3 regions of the Streptomyces sp. NPDC058665 genome follow, and region 2 is predicted to be linked to each of the others. Evidence: riboswitches for the same ligand, from Rfam matches in the RefSeq annotation. Region 2 holds a riboswitch; each other region holds the start of a gene.
What was found. A riboswitch is a leader RNA that binds a small molecule or an ion and turns the genes downstream of it on or off. The one in region 2 is predicted to bind S-adenosylmethionine.
Positions count from the first base shown of each region.

Region 1: another riboswitch for S-adenosylmethionine. It lies ahead of ACFWV8_RS32580 (aminotransferase class V-fold PLP-dependent enzyme); the one in region 2 lies ahead of ACFWV8_RS24150 (amino acid ABC transporter permease).
Region 3: another riboswitch for S-adenosylmethionine. It lies ahead of thrC (threonine synthase); the one in region 2 lies ahead of ACFWV8_RS24150 (amino acid ABC transporter permease).

Region 1 is NZ_JBHXRX010000071.1:33,322-38,359, forward strand. It holds gene ACFWV8_RS32560 (NYN domain-containing protein) at 1-889, opposite strand, end outside; gene ACFWV8_RS32565 (hypothetical protein) at 926-1,168, opposite strand; gene ACFWV8_RS32570 (rhomboid family intramembrane serine protease) at 1,344-2,054, shown strand; gene ACFWV8_RS32575 (Lrp/AsnC ligand binding domain-containing protein) at 2,051-2,332, shown strand; gene ACFWV8_RS32580 (aminotransferase class V-fold PLP-dependent enzyme) at 2,348-3,718, opposite strand; SAM riboswitch class IV at 3,977-4,094, opposite strand; gene trpD (anthranilate phosphoribosyltransferase) at 4,332-5,038, opposite strand, start outside.
Region 2 is NZ_JBHXRX010000038.1:44,482-49,519, forward strand. It holds gene ACFWV8_RS24135 (LLM class flavin-dependent oxidoreductase) at 1-307, opposite strand, end outside; gene ACFWV8_RS24140 (putative leader peptide) at 751-861, shown strand; gene ACFWV8_RS24145 (glutathione S-transferase C-terminal domain-containing protein) at 1,001-1,864, shown strand; SAM riboswitch class IV at 1,930-2,037, shown strand; gene ACFWV8_RS24150 (amino acid ABC transporter permease) at 2,362-3,342, shown strand; gene ACFWV8_RS24155 (amino acid ABC transporter ATP-binding protein) at 3,339-4,136, shown strand; gene ACFWV8_RS24160 (transporter substrate-binding domain-containing protein) at 4,198-5,038, shown strand, end outside.
Region 3 is NZ_JBHXRX010000042.1:22,236-27,273, forward strand. It holds gene groL (chaperonin GroEL) at 1-509, opposite strand, end outside; gene ACFWV8_RS25225 (cold-shock protein) at 838-1,041, opposite strand; gene ACFWV8_RS25230 (ubiquitin-like small modifier protein 1) at 1,460-1,735, opposite strand; gene thrC (threonine synthase) at 1,784-3,073, opposite strand; SAM riboswitch class I at 3,089-3,216, opposite strand; gene ACFWV8_RS25240 (glucosyl-3-phosphoglycerate synthase) at 3,334-4,275, shown strand; gene ACFWV8_RS25245 (hypothetical protein) at 4,324-4,497, shown strand; gene ACFWV8_RS25250 (trehalose-6-phosphate synthase) at 4,557-5,038, shown strand, end outside.

The sequences.
Region 1 (5,038 bases), on a different contig from region 2:
CGTCGACCAGATCGGCGGGGTGCGAGGCCGCCGGCGGCAGCGCCAGCTCCCGCCGCAGGCCCTGCGCCGACTCCAGGACGGTGTCCAGCAGCAACCGCAGCCGCATGTCCTCCACGGAGCGCCCCTCGCGGGCGGCCCGGCGGCCGGCCTCCACCGCCGCCTCCGCCTCCGCGAGCCGGGCCTTGAGGCGCCGTGTCTCGCTCTCCGCCGCGGACACCTGGACCGCGGCCTCCGCGCGGGCGGCCTCGATCTCGGCGGTCGTACGCCGCAGGGCGGCCTCGCCGCGCTTCACATCGCTCAGGGCGCTGCGGAGCTTACGGTGCGTGGACTCGGCCTCCTTGCGGGCGGTGTCCAGCTCCGTACGCAGCCGCTCGGTCTCGCTCCTCGTCGCGGCGCGGGCCTCGTCCAGCTCCTCACGCAGCCGCTCCAACTCGCGGCGGTTCTCCTCGTCGACGCGCTCGGCGTCGGCGCGCTGGACCTCCTCGCCGGCGGCGGCCACCAGCTTCACCCAGCCGACGGGCCGCAGGACATAGGCGGCCGCCGCCACGTCGACGGGGTCGGCGGCCGGGGGCGGCGAGCCGGATTCCACGGCGGCGGCCAGCTCGGGGTCCGCCTGGCCGAACCGCTCACCGATCCGCTGCCGGAACACCGGGTCGCTCTCCAGGGCGGCGGCCATCGCGTTGCCCGCGAACCGGGCCCGCCTGGTCGGGGTGAAGCGCGCGTACTGGCGCAGCTGGGTGGGCAGTTCGGTGACGGTCAGACCGCCGAAGGCGTCCGAGACCAGCGCCACGACCCGGCGCCGTACGGACTCGGGCAGCGGTCTGTCGAGCGCCTCGGCGTCGCCGTCGGCCGCACCGGCCGGCTCGGCGCCACGTGCTGGCTGCTCCACGATCCGTTCACCCCACTACCCTTTCGGGCGGCTCCCTCAGGAACCGGCGCCCGGCCTGTCAACCAGTTCGATCTGATCCACCGCGTTGCACCAGCGGCAGCGGACGGACTCGATGGTCTCACTGACCACGTCGCGCTCCTCGACCTTCGACGTCCCGGCCAGGTCCAGATGGACGTACTCCACCACCTTGGACGAACGCGTCACGTCGAACCTGGTGAGATTGCCGCACAGCGTGCAGCGCCACCGGGTGGCGTCGGTCGGCAAGGGAACCGTCGTCATCGTGCCGTCCTCATTTCGTCGAGCCCTGATGTCGTGAGTTCGAGCCTGCCGCACCGGTCACCGGTACGGCACCGTTCCATGGATGTACGCGCCCGTAACCCTACGGCCTCCCGCAAGTCCCAGGTCGCGGCGAGGCGGTCTGTGCCTGTCTGTCCTCGTACGGGATGATCCTTGGATGATCAATTGGCGGGCGACCACCGGAGCGCCGGTGATGACCTACGGTCTGATCGGTCTGTGCTCCCTGGCCTTCCTGACCGGCCCGCTGTCGGGGTTCAACCCCGCGTACGGGACGGGTGACACGCTGCTCGCGGCGCAGAGCTCGTACTTCGAACGCTGGGGGGTGATCCCCGACCAGCTGACCGCCGGTGACTCCCACGCTCTGCTCACCCCTCTCACCGCGCTGTTCATCCACGGCAGCTGGCTCCATCTGCTCGGCAATCTGCTCTTCCTCCATGTCTTCGGGGCGATGGCCGAGGAACGGATGGGGAGGGTGCGGTTCACCCTCTTCTATCTCGTCTGCGGCTATCTCGCCCTGCTCGCCTACGCGGCGGTGAACGCCGAGTCCGACCAGACCCTGGTGGGTGCGTCGGGCGCGATCTCCGGCGTGCTGGGTGCCTTTCTCTGTCTCTTTCCCCGCGCACGCGTCACCAGCCTCTTTCCGTTCCTTTTCTTCCTGCCGCTGCGCTTCCCCGCCTGGATCGTCCTGATCTTCTGGTTCGTCCTCCAGTGGCTGGCGGCCCGCGACGCCGAGCCGGGCCCCGGCGTGGCGTATCTGGCGCATCTGGTGGGCTTCGCGCTGGGCTTCGTCGCCGCCTGGGGGCTCTTCCGGCGTACGGCTAGAGTGAAGTCCCGTTCAGCGGCCCCCGAGGGAGAACGTCAACCGTGATCACCGCGATCGTGCTCATCAAGACCAGCGTCGACCGGATCCCCGAGATCGCCGAGTCGATCGCGGCGCTGGAGAGCGTCAGCGAGGTCTTCTCCGTCACCGGCACCTACGACCTGATCGCCATGGTGCGGGTCGCCAAACACGACGACCTGGCGGACGTCATCCCCGGCAGCATCAGCAAGATCCCGGGCGTCGAGGCCACGGACACGCATGTGGCGTTCCGTACGTACTCCCAGCACGACCTGGAAGCGGCCTTCGCGATCGGCCTCGACGCCTGATCCGAGCGGGGTGGGTCAGCCGCGGTCGGGGACGCAACGGCCGTCCTCGGTGCGGTAGTTCCAGCGCGCGCCGTCCCGGACGAGTTCCCTGACGGCGCCGGTGAACCGGGCCACGTGCTCGTCCGGCGTACCGGCCCCGAAGCTGACCCGGATCGCGTTGAGCGACTTCTCGCCGGGACCGGCGTCGGGCGCGCCGCACTCCCCCGGGTCCTCCGCGTCGCCGCCCAGCAGGGTGCGGACGAGCGGGTGGGCGCAGAAGAGCCCGTCGCGTACGCCGATGCCGTACTCCGCCGAGAGCGCGGCGGCGAAGTGGGAACTGTTCCAGCCGTCGACCACGAAGGAGATGACGCCGACGCGGGGCGCGGCGTCGCCGAAGAGCGAGAGCACCCGCACCTCGGGGACCTCGGCGAGTTCCGCGCACACCCGGGCCACCAGTTCCCGCTCGCGCTCGACGAGGCGGTCGAAGCCGGCTTCGGTGAGCGCCTTGCAGGCCGAGGCGATCGCGTACACACCGATGACGTTCGGCGATCCGGCCTCGTGGCGCGCGGGGGTGGTGTGCCACTCGACGTCCACTCCCCCGTCGCCACGGCGCGCGACCTTGCGGCTGGCGCCGCCACCGGCGAGATACGGCTCCGACTCCCGCAGCCAGTCGGCGCGGCCCGCGAGCACACCGGAGCCGAACGGCGCGTACAGCTTGTGCCCGGAGAAGGCGACCCAGTCCACGTCCAGCTCCGCGATGTCCACGGGGTGGTGCGGGGCGAGCTGCGCGGCGTCGAGGACCACGCGCGCGCCGTGGGCGTGGGCGGCGGCGGCCAGTTCCCGTACGGGCCACAGCTCGCCGGTGACGTTGGAGGCTCCGGTGACACACACCAGCGCGGGGCCCTTCGGGTCACACCGGCCCGCCAGCGCCCGCTCCAGCGTGGCGACGGCCTCTTCGGGGGTGCGCGGCGCGTTCAGGTAGCTGACGCGTGCGTCGCGCCAGGGCAGCAGTGACGCGTGGTGCTCGGTCTCGAAGACGAACACCTCGCAGTCGGCGGGCAGCACGGCGGCCAGCAGATTCAGCGAGTCGGTGGTGGACCGGGTGAAGACGACCTGGTCGTCCTCGCGACAGCCGAGGAAGCCGGCGACGGTACGGCGGCTGTTCTCGAAGAGGTCGGTGGAGAGCTGCGAGAGATATCCGGCACCGCGGTGGACGCTGCCGTAGTACGGGGCGTAGGCGGCGACGTCGTCCCAGACCCGCTGGAGCGCGGGGGCGCTGGCGGCGTAGTCGAGCGCGGCGTAGGTGACCTCACCGCCGGTGACGAGGGGGACGGTGACGTCACGTCCGAGGACGGGGAGCGGCTGGTCGGTGCTGGTGCGGTGAGGCGTGTCGGTCTGTGCGGACATGTCGGTATCTCCCGGCGGGACAAGGCGGAAACGGCATCAGGACCCGGCGGACGGGCACGCCGTCGCGACGGCACACGCGGTGCCGTGACGGCGCGGAAGGTCGCGCGGGGTGTGGGGCTCACTGAAGAGGGCCGGCTCCCGTTCCGCCGCGACGCGCGCGGGGAACGGGCCTGAAGCCCTATCGCATTCGCTTGCTCACGAGACTGCTCCCTTGAGGACCAGGACCCCAGGGATGACGACATCCGAACGATGTCCAGGGGTCCGCGCTTGCCGTAGACCTCGCTGGCTACGGCCTGGTCTTCACCCGGGGCACCCCGCCACGGACGGAGGGTTGCCGGACAGCGGGCCGGGGCCGTAGTCGCTGTCACTCATGACCTGGGGTGAGATTACCCCACCACAGCGAGACGGCCCAGAGGGCGTCCGTCATACGGGACACCCGTGCCTCGTCAGGATCGGTTCGACCGGGCCGGCCCCGGGGGCCGGTTCGTCCTCGATCGCGGACGGGCCGCGATGCGGCCGTCCGGCGATCGACGGCAGGCGAGGTCCACGGGCCGACGGCCCGGGACGCCGTCCCGACCGCAGCACCCCGCCGATCCGGGCCGGCGGCAGGCCGTTACGCGTTGCTCGCGGCCACCCAGCGGTCCAGCGCCTGCTTCGCCGCGCCCGAGTCCACCGCGCGTGCCGCCCGCACCATCTTCTCCGCGAGCTGGTCGTTCAGTGGGGTGTCCGCCGGTTCGAGCGCCACCAGCGCCGCCGCCGCGTTCAGCAGGACCGCGTCCCGTACGGGGCCGGTCTCGCCCTCCAGCAGCCGGCGCGCGACGTCGGCGTTGTACGAGGCGTCCGCACCGCGCAGGGCCTCGACCGGGACCAGCTCCAGACCGATGTCCCTGGGGTCGAAGGACTGCTCGGTGACCTGGCCGTCCCGAACCACCCATACGTGTGAGGTGGCGGTCGTGGTCAGCTCGTCCAGACCGTCGTCGCCGCGGAAGACGAGCGAGGAGTTGCCCCGCGCTGCGAGCACCCCGGCCACGATGGGCGCCATCCGGATGTCCGCGACCCCGACCGCCTGGGAGCGGACCCGCGCCGGGTTGGTGAGCGGGCCCAGGATGTTGAACGTGGTCTGCGCGCCGAGTTCCTTGCGGGCCTTAGCCGCGTGCCGCAGCGCCGGGTGGAACTTGGCCGCGAAGCAGAAGGTGATGCCGGCTTCCTCGGCGACCTCCACGACCCGCTGCGGCGTCAGTTCCAGATTGACGCCGAGCTTCTCCAGCACGTCGGAGGCGCCGCTCGCGGACGAGGCCGCCCGGCTGCCGTGCTTGACAA
Region 2 (5,038 bases):
GGAAGGGTTCGGCGTACGTCACCGGGACGACGGGCGCGATTCCGATGGTGCTCGTGGACGCCGCGACGAAAGCCGCCCGCTCCACCGCGCCGATACGGCCCACCGGATCCGGTGCGGCGCCGGGAGGCAGCACGCCGTCGTCCAGGGTGAGCAGGGTGAACCCGGCGTTCTCGGCGATGGCGGCGACACGGGCCACGCGGCGAGGTGTGAGCAGCTGACCGGGGGAGTGGGCGGCGCGGCGCCAGGCCGCGGGATGGGCGCCGTCGCCGTCGATCTCGACGGCGAGGTGCAGGGCGGGACCGGACAAGGGGGTTCCTTCCGGGAAACACGATGACTCGCGGCCACAGGGCCACGACGAGACAGCCGGCCCGACGGCCGGCGGTGATCAGACGTGTACGGAAGGACAGACGGCGGAGGAGGTACGGCAGTAGTCGACATGCCGCCGGGTGATGAGCCGCGCGCCAGACGCCGCAGGCCAGGCGGGACTTCGAAGGCACGGCCTGGTGCACGTACCACGCGATGCCGCGTCCGGAACGTGCATCAAAGCCTCCACCCGTGAAGGAACTTTCCCTTTCAACGTACGTCGCCCGCCCCCGTGAGTGTCAAGGTCCACCCCGGCGGAGGGGCGCGGTCGGCCGGCTGTCCGGCCGCCGTCCGCCGGGGCGTTCGGCGGTGCGGGACGGCCCTCTTGACGCCGGTGTCGGTGGGGCCGACACTCACTGGAGAATCCTAGTAAATAGGTAGGGAAATATGAGGCGCTTTGATCCGGTCACCGTCCGAGTGAGCCGTTCGCCTCTTCTGACCTCCCGGCGTCATATCGATCTGCTTCGTGTCTGCAGCGCGGTCAGCCCCAAGGGCTGAACTCCGCCTGCCCCGCGTCCACGGCGTCCCCTGGAACGCCGCGCCCGCCCTCCGCACGGACGACGGGAATCCGGCAACACACCCCAGCCCGACATCGCTTCCGCCGCGCGTACGTCTGCGCCCGCTCCCGGGGAGAGTCATGACCGTCACACCGCTGGCTGCCCGCCCGTCCCTCCGGCCCGAGCCCGCCTTCCGGGGCCGGATCGGCCCGGACGCGCGCAGCGGCCACTACGCCGTTCCCGGCCGCTACCGCCTGCATCTGTCGACCACCTGTCCCGACGGCCTGCGCATCGCCGTCACCCACGGCCTGCTCGGCCTGGACACCGTCTGTCCGATGACCGGACTGCCCGCCGTGCCCGACTGTCCCGATGGCGGCCACTCGGCCCTGCGCCCGCTCTACGAGGCCAGCGCCCACAGGTACCCCGGCCCCGCCGTCGCTCCGGTGCTCAGCGACGACTGGTCCGGACGGATCGTCAGCACCCACGCCCCGGACATCATGCGCGACCTCGCCCGCCGCTTCGGCGGCGGCGGTCCCTCGCTCTACCCTTGCGGCGCGGAGCCGGAGATCGAGGCCGTGGAGCGGATGTGCGCGCGGGGCATCGAGGAGGCCGCCCAGCACGCCGGTTCGGCCGGTGGGGAGCAGGCGGAGCGCGACACAGCACTCGGGACGCTGCTGGAGACCCTGGACGCGCTGGAGCACCGGCTCGTCGGGCGCACCTACCTGATCCGCGACGAAATCACCGCAGCCGATGTCGAGTTGTGGGTCGCGCTGGTCCAACTCGACACCGTGCACCGCGACCACCTGGACGCCTCCGCCGTCCGGCGCATCGCCGGCCATCAGACCCTGTGGGCCTACGCCCGCCGGCTCGCCGCCCACCCGGCCTTCGGCGGCCACCTCGACCTCGACGGCATCGAACGCCGTCACCACGCGCGCTGCCAGGGCCTGGAGGCCGCCGGAGCGGCGGTCCAGATCCTCGACTGGGCCGCGCACTCGTCCCCTTAGCCGTTCCACCTGGTGGACCGGCGTTGACATTCGTTCGGGCGGATGTCTTAACTACGGCCCAGAATGGTCATGAGCGTCAGCGACAAGCCCTGGCTTGCTGACCGGCAACCCCGCACCGCAGGGGGTGCCCCAGGTGACGACCGGACCGGATGACACTTCGGTAAGCGCCAGGCCCACACAGGGCCGAGACAGTGACGGTGACGCCATGTACGCAGCTCCCAGGACGGCGACACGCCGCCCGCAGGGCTGCGTACAGCCGTACCCGAACATCCTCGTCGCCGATCGCGCCGTCGATCTGCTTCGCGTGAACAGCGCGCTGTGTACCGCACCGGGCCGTGCCCGCTGTCGGGGCTGACCTCTCCCCGCAGCCTCGATCCCCTGACGAACACCGCGCTCGCGGTGTGCCGTCGTCCTCCCTGCCCCTGGTACCTCGCCGTGGCATCCGCCGCCGCACGCCGGCGCGCTGTCCGTGATGTCCGAACCAGCCGGAGCCCACCATGAGTGAACCCCCTGGCGCCACCGTCACCCTCCCCGAGGCGCCGACCGACGACGAACCGTCGAAAGCCTTCACCGCCCAGCGAGTTCTGCCGTTGCGGCGGCCGGGACGCTGGATCGGCACCGCGGTCGTGCTGGTCCTGGTCGCCCAGTTCGTGCACGGGCTGGTCTCCAACCCCTTCTACCAGTGGGACCGCTGGAGCTACTGGTTCTTGCGCCCCACCATCCTCGACGGCCTGCTGATCACCCTCGAAGTCACCGCCTACAGCGCGGTGCTGGGCCTGCTCGGCGGCATCGTGCTCGCCCTGGCCCGGCTCTCGAAGAGCCCGGTGCTGCGCGCGGTCAGCTGGACCTATGTCTGGGCCCTGCGCTCCATCCCGCTCATCGTTGTGCTGATCCTCCTCTACAACTTCAGTGCCCTGTACGAGACGTTGAGCGTCGGCATTCCCTTCGGCCCGGCCTTCTTCTCCTTCGACGAGTCGAGACTCGCCACCGACATGGTCGTCGCCGTCATCGGCCTCAGCCTCAACGAGGCCGCCTACGCGGCCGAGGTCGTCCGCGGCGGCATCCTCTCCGTCGACCAGGGCCAGCACGAGGCGTCCGCGGCGCTCGGCCTGCCGAAGTCCTACCAGTTCCGGAAGATCGTCTTTCCGCAGGCGCTGCGCTCGATCGTCCCGAACTACGTCAACCAGCTCATCGGCCTGATCAAGGCCACCTCGCTGGTCTTCTACGTCTCCCTGCTGGACCTGTTCGGTTCCGCGCAGACCATGGGCTCCACCTACCCCGGCGACATCGTGCCGCTGCTGCTGGTCGTCACCGTCTGGTACCTGATCCTGACCAGCGTCGTCTCCGTCATCCAGTTCTACGTCGAGCGGCACTACGCCCGAGGTGCCACCCGCGGCCTGCCGCCTACGCCGCTGCGGAAGCTCCGCACCGGTCTCACCGACCTGCGCGTCCGCATCCGCCGGGAGGCCGCCGTATGACCGCCAAGACGCTCGACGCCCTGGCGGATGCCGACGCCGCCGCCGTCGAGGTGCACGGTGTGCACAAGTGGTACGGCACCCACCGGGTGCTGGACGGCATCGACCTGACCGTCCGTCCCGGCGAGGTCACCGTCATCCTCGGCCCCTCCGGATCCGGCAAGTCCACCCTGCTGCGGGTCATCAACCACCTGGAGAAGCCCGAGATCGGCTACGTCAGCGTCAACGGCGAGCCGATCGGCGTGAAGCGGCAGGGCAAGTGGCTGAAGGAACTGAGCGAGCGGGCCATCCTCACCCAGCGCGGGCGGATCGGCTTCGTCTTCCAGAACTTCAACCTGTTCCCGCACCTGACCGTCCTCGACAATGTGGCCGCGGCCCCCGTCGCCACCGGCCGGCTGGGCAAGCCCGAGGCGCGGCAACTCGCCCGCCAACTCCTCGGCCGGGTCGGCCTCGCCGACAGGACCGGCGCCTACCCGCGCCAGCTCTCCGGCGGTCAGCAGCAGCGCGTCGCCATCGCCCGAGCCCTCGCCCTGCGCCCCGGCGTCATCCTGTTCGACGAGCCCACATCCGCCCTCGACCCCGAACTGGTCGGCGAAGTCCTCGCCGTCATCAGGGATTTGGCGACCGGTGGCACCACTCTCGTCATCGTCACCCACGAGATCGGCTTCGCCCGCGAGATCGCCGACCGGGTCGTCTTCATCGACGGCGGCAAGATCATCGAGCAGGGTCCGCCCTCCGAGGTCCTCGACAAGCCCCGGCACGAGCGGACCAGGGACTTCCTCAGCAAGGTCCTCTGACCCGCCGCGCCCCCGACCTCCCCCACGCCACCCTCATCACCTCCAGCGACAAGGAATGGCCATGCCTACCCACTTCACCCGACGCGGCCTGATACGCGGCATCACCGCGGCGACCGCCGTCGCCTCCCTGGCCACCGGGCTCGCCGCCTGCGGGGGCGACAGCGACGCGGCCACCTCCACCGACACCGCCGCCAGGACCGGCGAGGTCGTCATCGGCCAGGTCTCCAACGGCGCCGCCCGGCAGACCACCATCAAGGTCTCCGAGGTCACGTCCATCAGCGCCGAACTGCCCGCCGCTGTCAGGAAGAGCGGCAAGCTGGCGATCGGCGTCGGCGCCCTGCCGGCCGGCTTCCCGCCCCTGGCTTACGTGGGCAGCGACCAGAAGACCCTCACCGGTGCGGAACCCGACCTGGGCCGACTGGTCGCCGCGGTCCTCGGTCTCACGCCCGAGGTGAAGAACTCCACGTGGGAGAACCTCTTCGTCGGCATCGACAGCGGCAAGGTCGACGTGGCGTTCACCAACGTCACGGACACCGAGGAGCGGAAAACGAAGTACGAGTTCGCGTCCTACCGGCAGGACAACCTCGCCTTCACCGTACCGAAGAAGAGCACCTGGAACTTCGACGGCGACTACGGGAACCTCGCCGGCAAGACGGTCTCCGTGGGCTCCGGCACGAATCAGGAGAAGATCCTCCTGGAGTGGAAGGCGAAGCTGGCCAAAGAGGGCAAGAAGCTCACCGTCAAGTACTTCCAGGACAGCAACAGCGTCTATCTCGCCCTGTCCAGCGGCAAGATCGACGCCTACTTCGGCCCCAACCCCGGCATCGCGTATCACAACCGCCAGGTTGCCGATACGCCCAACGCCACGCGTACCGCGGGGACTTACTCAGGCGCCGGTGCGA
Region 3 (5,038 bases), on a different contig from region 2:
TCCTTGCCGACCTTGTCCATCGCCTCGGCGATGAGCTCGCCGATCTGGGTGTCGGCGGCGGAGATGGAGGCCGTCGAAGCGATCTGCTCCTTGGTCTCCACGTCCTTGGCCTGCTCAAGGAGGGCACCGGAGACGGCCTCGATGGCCTTCTCGATACCGCGCTTGAGGGCCATCGGGTTGGCGCCGGCGGCCACGTTGCGCAGGCCCTCGCGGACCAGGGCCTGGGCCAGGACGGTCGCGGTGGTCGTACCGTCACCGGCGACGTCGTCCGTCTTCTTGGCGACTTCCTTGACCAGCTCGGCGCCGATCTTCTCGTACGGGTCCTCGAGCTCGATCTCCTTGGCGATGGAAACACCATCGTTGGTGATCGTGGGGGCGCCCCACTTCTTCTCGAGGACGACGTTTCGGCCCTTGGGGCCAAGGGTTACCTTGACGGCGTCGGCGAGCTGGTTCATCCCGCGCTCGAGACCGCGCCGTGCCTCCTCGTCGAACGCGATGATCTTGGCCATGTGAAGTGGTCCTCCCGGACAGGGGGTGGATTGCTCCGGACCGTGTCGGCGCCCGCGACGGACGGCCGAAGAGCCTTGCGGTTCCTTGCCCCACAGGCTCTCGGGCCTCGCTGACCCGGTCCATAAGTTGTCACTCTCACCTGCAGAGTGCTAACGCCAATGATTAGCACTCGACCCCCTTGAGTGCAAGCGACTCCCGAGCGGCGCACCCCCCTGACCCCGCGCGCACAGCCCCGCGCGCGGACCGCGCGCGCACGAGGGGCCCGCATCCCCTCTTGGGATGCGAGCCCCTCGTGTGTGAGTGCGTCGTTGGCCGATCGCGCCGGAATCAGACGGCGAGCTTGACCATGTCCGCCTGCGGACCCTTCTGGCCCTGCGAGATCTCGAACTCAACTCGCTGACCTTCTTCAAGGGTGCGGTAACCGTCCATCTGGATCGCGCTGTAGTGGACGAAAACATCCGCACCACCGTCGACCGCGATGAAGCCGTAGCCCTTCTCCGCGTTGAACCACTTGACGGTGCCCTGAGCCATGCCCAACTCCCCTATTACTGGCCCCTGCGCGGGACCGCACTTCGCGCCGGAACGCGTCGACCGCGGCTGAATGTATCTGCCCAACTGCCCTCTGCAACAGGTCAATCGGACGAGAATTATGGGCATGCCACAACACGCAAAGAGGTGAAATGCCGGGCTACCAGGGGCAAGTCGGGCCGGGCAAAGCGCAAGGAACCGCGCAAACAGCGTCCACACTTTGACCGCATCTTGTCGCGAACTCATATGCTCGGGGCACGGTCGCGACACCGGCGGCGGCGGGGCTACCCCGACTCTATCGCGTTCAACCTCATGGAATTGCCCCCTCCACTTCTCTCGCGGAGGGGGCAACGCCGTTCACTGTGCGTGCCGTTCGGCCGGGCGCTGCCGTTCGGCCGGGTGCCGCTGTCCGGCCCCTCGCTCAGCCGCCGGCGACCGCCGGGATGATCGAGATCCCCGCGCCGTCCGGGGTGGCGGTCTCCAGGCCCTGCTCGAAGCGGACGTCGTCGTCGTTCACGTACACGTTGACGAAGCGCCGGAGCTTGCCCTGGTCGTCCAGGACACGGGCGGCGATGCCCGGGTGGTTCGACTCCAGGGACTCGATGACCTGGGAGAGGGTCGTGCCCTCGGCCGGAACCTCGGCCTTTCCGCCGGTGTACGTACGGAGGATGGTGGGGATACGGACGTTCACGCTCATCGGTTTCTGCCTTCCGGGGAGTAGCGGCTTCTTGAGGGGCTCAACGGCTCAACGCGCCAGGCCGGCGGCGCGGAACGCGTCGAGGCTCGGCGGAATCGTCGCGGTCGGCCCCGTCGTCGGCGCGACGGCGTCCAGCGTCTTGAGCCCGTCACCCGTGTTCAGTACGACCGTGGTGAGCGCCGGGTCGAGCAGCCCCGCCTCGATGAGCTTGCGCGTCACACCCACGGTCACCCCGCCCGCCGTCTCGGCGAAGATCCCCTCGGTGCGCGCGAGCAGCTTGATCGCGTCCACGACCTGCTCGTCGTTCACGTCCTCGACGGCGCCGCCCGTGCGGCGGGCGATGTCCAGGACGTACGGGCCGTCGGCCGGGTTGCCGATCGCCAGTGACTTGGCGATGGTGTTCGGCTTCTGCGGCCGTACGACATCGTGGCCCGCCTTGAAGGCGACCGAGACCGGAGAACAGCCCTCGGCCTGCGCGCCGAAGATCTTGTACGGCTTCTCCTCGACCAGGCCGAGCGCGATCAGCTCCTTGAGCCCCTTGTCGATCTTCGTCAGCTGCGAGCCGGACGCGACGGGGATGACGAGCTGGTCGGGCAGCTCCCAGCCGAGCTGCTCGCAGATCTCGTACGCGAGGGTCTTGGAGCCCTCGCCGTAGTACGGGCGGAGGTTGACGTTGACGAAGCCCCAGCCCTCGCCCAGCGGGTCCCCGATGAGCTCGGAGCAGAAGCGATTGACGTCGTCGTAGTTGCCCTCGATACCGACGAGTTCGCCGCCGTAGATCGCGGCCATGACGACCTTGCCCTGCTCCAGGTCGTGCGGGATGAAGACGCAGGAGCGGAGGCCGGCACGGGCCGCGGCGGCGCCGACGGCGCCCGCGAGGTTGCCGGTGGAGGAGCAGGAGAGCGTGGTGAAGCCGAAGGCGCGGGCGGCCTCGACGGCGATGGCGACGACGCGGTCCTTGAAGGAGTGCGTCGGGTTGCCGGAGTCGTCCTTCACGTACAGGCCGCCGGTGACACCCAGCTCACGGGCGAGGTTGTCGGCCTTGACGAGCTTGGTGAAGCCGGGGTTGATGTTCGGCTTCGACGCGACGTCGGCGGGGACGGGCAGCAGCGGCGCGTAGCGCCAGATGTTGTCGGGGCCCGCGGCGATTCGCTTCTTCAGGCCTTCGGGGTCGCCCACCGGGAGGTCGTAGGCTACTTCGAGGGGGCCGAAACAGCTCTGACAGGCGAAGATCGGGCCGAGCTCGAAGCGCTCCCCGCATTCGCGGCACGAGAGGGCGGCGGCGGGTCCGAGGTCGACAGCGCCGGAAGTGTTCTGCTGGACGGTCTGCACAGCCATGAAGGCGAGGCCCTTTCCTCATCTTCCTCGCGACGCATCTCGCCGCGAGACGGAATTGGCACCTTCCCCACCGTGACCTCGCGGTCGGCGGGAGGGTTGCCGGGGCTTCAACGGGCCGTTCCCTCTGCCCCTCTGGATGAGCGGTATTCGATTGTCGGCGTCCTGACCCCCGACATGCGACGGTCATTCGCGTTGTTCAAGACTGTAACCGAACCCCTGGACGGTTGAGACCTTCGTCCGATCCGCGAGATGGAGATCACGTGCTGCGAGAAGTGGAGCGCTGGCTGGCCCGGCGGTCCTGGCCTGCGGCGGAGCGGCCGGTCGACCGGCTGGCCGGCGCCAAGCAGGGAGCGCGGGTCAGCGTGGTGCTCCCGGCTCTGAACGAGGAGGCGACGGTCGGCTCGATCGTGTCGGTGATCCGGCGTGAACTGATGGCCGGTCCGGCGCCGCTCGTCGACGAACTGGTCGTGATCGACTCGGGCTCGACCGACCGTACGGGAGAGTTCGCGGCGGCGGCCGGGGCACGGGTGGTGCACCGGGACGACATACTGCCGAGGCTGCCGGCGGTGCCCGGCAAGGGCGAGGTGCTGTGGCGCTCGCTGCTGGTGACGAGCGGCGACATCGTCTGTTTCGTGGACGCGGATCTGAGGGATTTCTCGGCGCGGTTCGTGTCGGGGACGGTGGGGCCGCTGCTCACCGATCCGGACGTGCAGTTCGTGAAGGCGATGTACGACCGCCCGCTCGGCGACGAGCCGGGGCAGGGCGGCCGGGTGACGGAGCTGGTGGCGCGTCCGCTGCTGAATCTGCACTGGCCGCTGCTGGCGGGCTTCGTGCAGCCGCTGGGCGGTGAGTACGCGGTACGGCGCTCGCTGCTGGAGCGGCTGCCGTTCCCCGTGGGGTACGGGGTGGAGCTGGGGCTGCTGGTGGACGCGCTGCACACGGTGGGGCTCGACGCGCTCGGCCAGGTCGACGTCGGGGCGCGCAGGCACCGGCACCAGGACGGGCAGGCGCTGGGGCGGATGGCGGCGGCGATCTACCGGACGGCGCAGCTGCGGCTGTCGCGGGGGCATCTGGTGCGGCCGGAGCTGACGCAGTTCGAGCGGGGCAAGGGGGGCTTCGAGGCGCGTACGTACGCGGTGGACACCGAGGAGCGGCCACCGATGCGGGAGATCGCGGAGTACGCGGCGCGCCGCGCGGCCTAGCCGTCGGGTTCGTATGATCTAAGTATCGATTTGCCTATATTGCCCGGTATGTCGATGACTGTGATGAGCGCGTTGCCCGCGACGACCGCCATGAGCGCGATGGCCGTTTCGGCCCTGACCTCTGAACAACTCTGGTTGTTGGGTGGCATGGCCCTCGCCCTCGTCGGCGCGGGGGTGGTGGCGGTGGCGGCAGTCCATGGGAGGGGCAGGGGCCGTGGCTGATCCACGCCGACCTGAAACCGTACGTTTGAGCGTTTCCGCGAAGGGCTAGGTTTCGCCACATGGTCTCCGAGATGGTCCCCGAGCCGCCCGCCCAGGTCCTTGTCGCTTCCAATCGCGGTCCCGTCTCGTACAAGCTCGGTGAGGACGGCGCCCTGACCGCCGGGCGCGGCGGCGGAGGCCTTGTCTCCGGGCTCTCGGCCATCGGCCCCGACACGAACGCCGTGTGGGTCTGCGCGGCCCTCGGCGACGGCGACCGCGAGGCGGTCCGGCGCACCGGCGGCCGGCTGGACACCGCCGACACGGGCGGACAGCGCGTCAGGATGCTCGGGATCCCGCCGGATGTGTACGCGGACGCGTACAACGGCGTCGCGAACTCCACGCTCTGGTTCGTCCACCACCTGCTCTACCAGACACCGCTGGAGCCGGCCTTCGGCAGCGGGTTCCGGGCGCAGTGGGCGTCGTACGAGGCGTACAACCGCGCGTTCGCGGAGGCCCTGGCCGACGAGGCGGGCGACGGTGCGGCCGTCCTGATCCAGGACTA